DNA from 2 places in the Peribacillus sp. FSL H8-0477 genome. Region 1 is predicted to be linked to the other one. Evidence: riboswitches for the same ligand, from Rfam matches in the RefSeq annotation. Region 1 holds a riboswitch; the other holds the start of a gene.
The links. A riboswitch is a leader RNA that binds a small molecule or an ion and turns the genes downstream of it on or off. The one in region 1 is predicted to bind S-adenosylmethionine.
Positions count from the first base shown of each region.

Region 1 (3,638 bases):
GACGAGGAATACTTTTGCACTGTGCTCATCAATTTTTTCGCCTAGCATTTCTGCATAGCGGACTGCAGGAAGCGGCAGGAATGGGGAACCAAAGCAAGTGGAGAACGTAGCTTCAGGCGAAGTGATACCTCTCTCCGTTCCAGCTAATTTACTCGTATAGCCGCTTAAGAAATGGAACATGGCTTGTTCTTTCGTTAGTTTACTGATTGGAGGCAATACGCCTGATGCATCAGCAGTTAGGTAGATAATTGTTGTTGGGTGACCTGCCACACTTGGATCAACAATATTATCAATCGATTGTATTTGGTAGGCAGCGCGTGTATTTTCCGTCAAGGCACTGCTGTCATAATCCGCAATACGGGTATCCGGGTTAAGAACTACATTCTCTAGAACGGCACCAAAACGAATGGCATCGAAGATTTGAGGTTCTTTCTCACGAGACAGATTGATGCATTTTGCATAGCAGCCGCCTTCAATATTGAATACGCCGTTTGAAGACCAGCCATGCTCATCATCACCAATTAATTTTCGGTTAGAGTCTGCAGATAATGTGGTCTTTCCAGTTCCTGATAGACCAAAGAATAATGCGACATCGCCTTCTCGGCCGACATTGGCTGAACAATGCATTGGAAGAATCCCTTTTTCAGGAAGAAGAAAGTTCATAACTGAAAAAATGGACTTTTTCATTTCTCCTGCGTATTCAGTACCGCCGATTAATACCGTCCTGCGTTCAAAAGAAATAATAATAAACGTTTCAGACTGTGTACCATCTACGGCTGGATCGGCTTTAAAGTTTGGTGCTGATATGACCGTAAATTCTGATAAATGATCTTGAAGGTCTTCTTCATTTGGCCGAATAAATAATTGATGGGCAAACAGATTATGCCAAGCGTATTCGTTAATGATTTGAATGGGTAATTGATGTTGTTTATCGGCACCTGCAAAGCCTTTGAAAACAAATACTTCATCTTTTTGTTTTAAATATTGCAGGACTTTATCGTATAACTTTGCGAATACTTCACTAGAAATCGGTTGGTTTACAGTCCCCCAATCAATCTTTTCATGAACCGCTTTTTCATCTACTATATATTTATCCTTAGGAGAACGTCCTGTGTATTTTCCGGTTTCAGCTTTTACAGCTCCTGTTGACGTGAGCTGCCCTTCATTGCGGCTTAATACTTTTTCCACTAATTGAGGTACAGAAAGCTGCACATGTATGTTGTTACCGGATAATAATTGGTGTAACTCATTTGAGATATCAAGCGTATTCATATAGGAGATACCTTCCTTTTTTTGAATTTATAATCAATTTATAAATAGTATAACACATTGATTTTAATAGTCTATACTATTTGTTTCGTTTCGTGTATTTACTGAGAGGAATTGGTTTGAATTCGGCAAAATTTAGTGAAAGGATCTACAGGGTATATGAGCGTATTACTCCATTTTTTCTCTGTACTATGACATAATGTGAGGATAGTGGAAATAGAAGTTTTTTTCTACTGAATGTGAAATAAGTATTGACAGAATTTGTAGAATTACGTTATGATTTTAAATTGTACGGATTCTCTTATCCCGAGATGGTGGAGGGCCAGGCCCAATGAAACCCAGCAACCTGCTAGAATGTTTGATTTTGATAAAACAATAAATTGCTTTTATCAGCAATTGTTTATTTTCAAAATCATTTTAGTGTTGGTGCTAACCTGAGCAAGGTAAAAAAACCCTTGAACGATAAGAGTGAAAGGATCAATTCGAGACAACAAACCTTTCCTCAAAAACTAGGAAGGGTTTTTATGCGTTTAATCATTCTTTTTTTACTATGAATGATTCGCATCAACCTTTCTGCTTCTATTATATAATACCAACTGGGAATGAGTTTCGTCTAACAAAATGGGAAAAGATAATGTGAATGGCTGCCATTCATTTTCTTAGCCTGAGAACATTTGAGGAGGCAAAAGAATGTCAAAGAAACGTCGTTTATTTACTTCTGAGTCTGTGACAGAAGGACATCCGGATAAAATTTGTGATCAGATTTCAGATTCAATTCTGGATGCTATCCTAGCTAAGGATGCAAATGCACGTGTTGCATGTGAAACATCTGTTACAACTGGTTTAGTTTTAGTTGCTGGTGAAATTACTACTTCTACCTATGTAGATATTCCAAGAATCGTACGTGATACAATTGCTGGTATTGGATACACACGCGCAAAATATGGTTTTGATGCTGAAACATGTGCTGTATTAAGTTCAATTGATGAACAGTCAGCAGATATTGCTGCTGGAGTCGATGAAGCTCTTGAATCTCGTGAAGGCCAAATGACTGATGATCAAATTAATGCAATTGGTGCTGGAGATCAGGGATTGATGTTTGGGTTTGCTTGTAACGAAACAGAAGAACTTATGCCGCTGCCTATTTCATTGGCTCATAAGCTTTCTCGTCGTCTGTCAGAAGTCCGTAAAAATGGAACGTTAGATTACCTTCGTCCAGATGGAAAAACTCAGGTAACAATTGAGTATGATGAAAATAACAAGCCTGTCCGTGTAGATACCATTGTTATTTCGACTCAACATAGTCCTGATGTTACATTGGAACAAATTCAACGCGATTTAAAAGAACATGTCATTAATGTGGTAGTGCCTAGCGAGTTAATTGATGCTGAAACAAAATATTTCATTAATCCAACTGGCCGTTTCGTAATTGGAGGACCACAAGGTGATGCAGGTCTGACAGGTCGGAAAATTATTGTTGATACTTACGGTGGGTATGCTCGTCATGGCGGCGGTGCATTTTCTGGTAAAGATCCGACAAAAGTGGACCGTTCAGCTGCGTATGCTGCGCGCTATGTAGCGAAGAATTTAGTGGCAGCGGGTCTGGCTGATAAAGTAGAAGTACAGCTTGCTTACGCTATTGGTGTAGCTAAGCCGGTATCAATCGCTGTTGATACATTCGGTACAGGAAAAGTGGATGAAGATATTTTAGTGGACTTAGTCAGTGCGAACTTTGATCTTCGTCCTGCTGGAATTATTAAAATGCTCGATCTTCGTAAACCGATTTATAAACAAACTGCAGCGTATGGACATTTTGGCCGTACAGATGTAGATCTTCCTTGGGAACGTACAGACAAGGCAGCTTCTTTAAAAGAACAAGCAAAAGCATAAACAAAAAAAAGAAATCTTACCTTGGTAAGATTTCTTTTTTTGCATTATCTGCTTTTCTGAATCAATACTATAACAATCAAGCTCTTAGCAGGTAAGGAATTCATATCTTATTCTAGTGGAGCAGTGTGTTTATAATATTGGCCCTTTTCGGCATATTCGTTTACGATGCGCTCCATGTCACGTTTGTCCTCTTCCGTCAGCTCCCGGATGACTTTAGCCGGTCTTCCGAAGGCCAATGTGTTAGGTGGAATCACTTTTCCTTGAGGGACTAAACTGCCGGCTCCGATAAATGCACCCTCACCGATTTCAGCTTTATCAAGAATGATTGAGCCCATTCCAACAAGTGCACCTTTCCTAACTTTACAGCTATGAAGAATAACTTGATGTCCAATAGTCACTTCATCTTCAATAATCAGTGGATTATTAGGGCTTTGGTGTAAAATACTATTATCCTGAATGTTAACTTTTTTTCCGATAAT
Region 1 is NZ_JBBODE010000001.1:1,613,524-1,617,161, reverse strand. It holds gene pckA (phosphoenolpyruvate carboxykinase (ATP)) at 1-1,272, opposite strand, end outside; SAM riboswitch class I at 1,568-1,738, shown strand; gene metK (methionine adenosyltransferase) at 1,960-3,159, shown strand; gene MHI18_RS08145 (gamma carbonic anhydrase) at 3,267-3,638, opposite strand, start outside.

Region 2 (3,638 bases), on a different contig from region 1:
AAATCTAAAGAATTTTTCAGAAATCTTCCGTCCAAACAATGCCCCGAATGCGGAACTCATATCAATGAACAGGTTGAATCGTACCTAATGGAATGTGATCACTGTTTGTCTAAACGAGACGAATAAAAAATAACCCCTGATTTTCAGGGGTTATTTAATGTTTTGAACACCTACGCAGTTTTGACCCATTCACCCAGATCACCAAAATCCACTAATAATAAAGTTATCTCTTTCACCCCTTGCTCGCTTCGCTATATTTAACGGCTGCTTCAAGTGCTTGGTCAATATCATTAATAATGTCCTCAATATCCTCAAGTCCAATTGATAGTCTGATTTGCTCAGGTGTAACCCCCGCTTCAACTTGTTCTTCTGGAAGCAGCCTCGAATGAGTTGTACTCGCTGGATGGATGACCAATGTCTTGGAATCACCAACATTCGCAACATGTGAAAGAAGGTTAACCGAATCAATGAACCTCTTCCCTGCTTCTAGCCCACCCTTTATTCCAAAGGTGAAAATGGATCCTGCTCCCTTGGGCAGATAAGTTTTAGCAAGCTCGTATTGTGGATTGTCTTTTAAGGTCGGATAATTAACCCATGCAACATGCTCATTAGCATCAAGAAAAGCAGCCACTTTTTCCGCATTGCTCACATGCTGGCGAACTCTGAGTGATAATGACTCAAGTCCCTGAATGAATAACCAGCCGTTAAATGGCGAAAGTGAAGCTCCCAAATCATGCCCCAACTCAAAACGTGCCTTTACAATCAATGCATTCGAACCACCTACTTCTAGATATGAACGATTATTAAGGCTCGGCTTTTTCACGGTAAATTCAGGATACTTACCGTTATCCCATGGAAACTTTCCAGAATCAATGATCGCTCCCCCAATTGAAGTCCCATGACCGCCAACAAACTTTGTAATAGAATGAACCACAATATCTGCTCCATATTCAAGTGGTTTTTGAAGGTATGGAGTGGTAAATGTACTGTCAACGACCAGCGGAATTCCCTTTTCATGGGCAATTTCTGAAAGAACCTTTAAATCAGCAATTTGAAGTCCCGGATTGCCAATCGTTTCAGTGAATACAGCTTTTGTTTTATCCGTAATAGCTGCGGCAACAGCAATAGGATCCCTTCCATCAACAAATCGTACCTTTACACCAAAGCGTGGAAAGGTAACCGAAAATAAATTATATGTTCCTCCATAAAGCGCATTGGTAGCAACGATTTCATCACCTGCCTTAGCAAGTGTTAACAGTGCTATAGAAATGGCCGCTTGCCCCGAGGATACAGCAAAGGCTCCATTTCCCCCTTCAAGCTGGGCAAGTCGTTTTTCCAATACCGCATTTGTCGGGTTCGCATTACGCGAATAGATGTAGCCCTCCTTTTCCATTTTGAAAAGCGAGGCCGCATGATCTGAATCCTCAAAACCATAAGACGTTGTCTGATATAAGGGTACAGCTCTTGACCGGGTTACTGAATCCATCACTTGTCCGCCATGTAAAGCGATTGTGTCAAAATTTAATGTCGTCTCTTCTTTTTTTGTCATTGTTTATGTCTCCTTTTATTTGGACTAAAAACAAAAAAACTCTTCTTACCAATAGATAAGAAGAGTTTTGTACATAAATAGACTACAGGGTCTCTTCTTATCTCTCGAACAATTTTTACGTTCGCTGGAATTGGCACAGTACTCATAAAGAGCCTTTTGCCGAGACTTCACAGGACCAGTTCCTCCATCTCTCTTGATAAGAATTTCATTATTTAATTGTAAAGCGTACTTATTCGGTGTGAATTAATCATACTTATTATTCAGAATATTGTCAATTATATTTACTAGTGAATCTTTACTACTATCTCTACATGAATGTTTTATATAACAAGTATGCATTCAGCACAATCACAATCCCTGCAATCATCCAAGCAAGTAATGTCGTCAGCTTTCGATTAACCAAACTCCCCATCAGTGACTTATTACTTGTGAAGATAATAAGAGGAACTAGAGCGAAAGCAATACCGAACGAAAGAATAACTTGGCTTGCTACAAGTGCTTTTGTTGCATTAATTCCGCCGATAATTATAATGAGCGGTGGAAGCATGGTAATTGCCCTGCGAAGATATAAGTTAATTCGTTTATTAATAAAACCTTGCATCACCACATCTCCAGCCATCGTTCCAACTGATGAACTAGAAAGACCTGCTATTAAAAGGCCAAGGCCAAAACAAAGAGCTGCAGCTGGTCCTAAATAGACACCAAACATTTCATAAGCAACACTTAGATCATCAGTAATCATATCTTTCTTAAAAAAAAGTGCTGCGGATACAACAAGCATGGCCATATTAATAGCCCCTGCAAAAATCATGGCAACCACAATATCAATACGTTCATATTTATATATTTTTTGTTTCTGTAAATCATTCACACCAATAATTCGATTCTGAGTCAAAGAAGAATGAAGATAAATAGCATGCGGCATAACTGTCGCTCCGAGTATCCCTGCAGCAAGTAAAATACTATCCGTCCCCTCAAACCGTGGTATGAACATACCACTTACAACCTCCGCAGCATCCGGCTTCGCTAAGAAAGTTTGAACGGCGAAAGCCAAGACAACCATCAGTACCATTCCGGTAATAACCGTCTCAAAGGTTCGGTACCCTCTTCTTTGTAATTCGAGAATCGCAAATGAACAAACTGCTGTGATTAAGGCAGCCGGCAGCATAGGGATGCCAAAAACCAAATATAACCCTAGAGCTGCACCAATAAATTCAGCGAGATCAGTGGCGATGATGACGAGCTCACTCTGAATCCATAAAAGAATGGAAGCAGGCTTCGAAAAACGGTCGCGTGCTACCTCTGGCAGGTTTTTTCCTGTCGCGATACCTAACTTTGCTGACAAGGATTGAATCAACACGGCCATGATATTAGCGACAACAATTACCCATAGCAGCAAATATCCATACGTTGAACCCGCTGTTATATTCGTCGCGAAATTCCCCGGGTCAATATACGCTACAGCAGCAATAAAGGCAGGTCCCATAAACGGCAGAATTCGTTTCCACCCTTTTACCTTTCCATCTAAAACTGCTTGAGCCGCTTTACTATTTTCATTAAGCGGAAGTAATGATGTTTTTGTTTCTTTCATCTCGATGTTCCCTCCTAACAAAACAAAGGCTTGCAACAAAGAATGTTTGCCATGCGAAACTTTTTGAATGGTTATAGTGTATGCCTATCCACATAATTTGTAAACACATTGAGCTTCAATAAAGTCTAAAAAGAGACAACAAAAAAACTGTCGAGAATCTCGACAGTTTGACTAAACAGGTACTTTTCATTTAGCGTGCAGGAGTAAGTTCCTCACTAAGTACAGTCTCAATTTCTTTAAAACGCTTAGAAATAGTGGATGCTCCTACACTATATTTCTCGGCAAGCTTCCCTTGAGAAAGACCAAATTCACCTGCTGAAATTTGCTTCACAGCATATTCCATAGCAGCTGCAAATGCTTCCGGCTTACGAATGACAGGTGATTCTTGCAGACAGAATGTGTTCCAAAGTTTCTGAGTTAACTGTATAAGCTCCTCTGGATACTCCTCCTGCTCCATCCCCTTTTGCAGAATTCGCGCAGTTTCTTCTTGCTTCTCAT
Region 2 is NZ_JBBODE010000002.1:93,236-96,873, reverse strand. It holds gene yhfH (protein YhfH) at 1-126, shown strand, start outside; gene MHI18_RS12335 (O-acetylhomoserine aminocarboxypropyltransferase/cysteine synthase family protein) at 233-1,549, opposite strand; SAM riboswitch class I at 1,644-1,752, opposite strand; gene MHI18_RS12330 (Nramp family divalent metal transporter) at 1,857-3,140, opposite strand; gene MHI18_RS12325 (SEC-C metal-binding domain-containing protein) at 3,331-3,638, opposite strand, start outside.
Region 2: linked by a shared signal. The riboswitch ahead of MHI18_RS12335 (O-acetylhomoserine aminocarboxypropyltransferase/cysteine synthase family protein) and the one ahead of metK (methionine adenosyltransferase) in region 1 are both predicted to bind S-adenosylmethionine.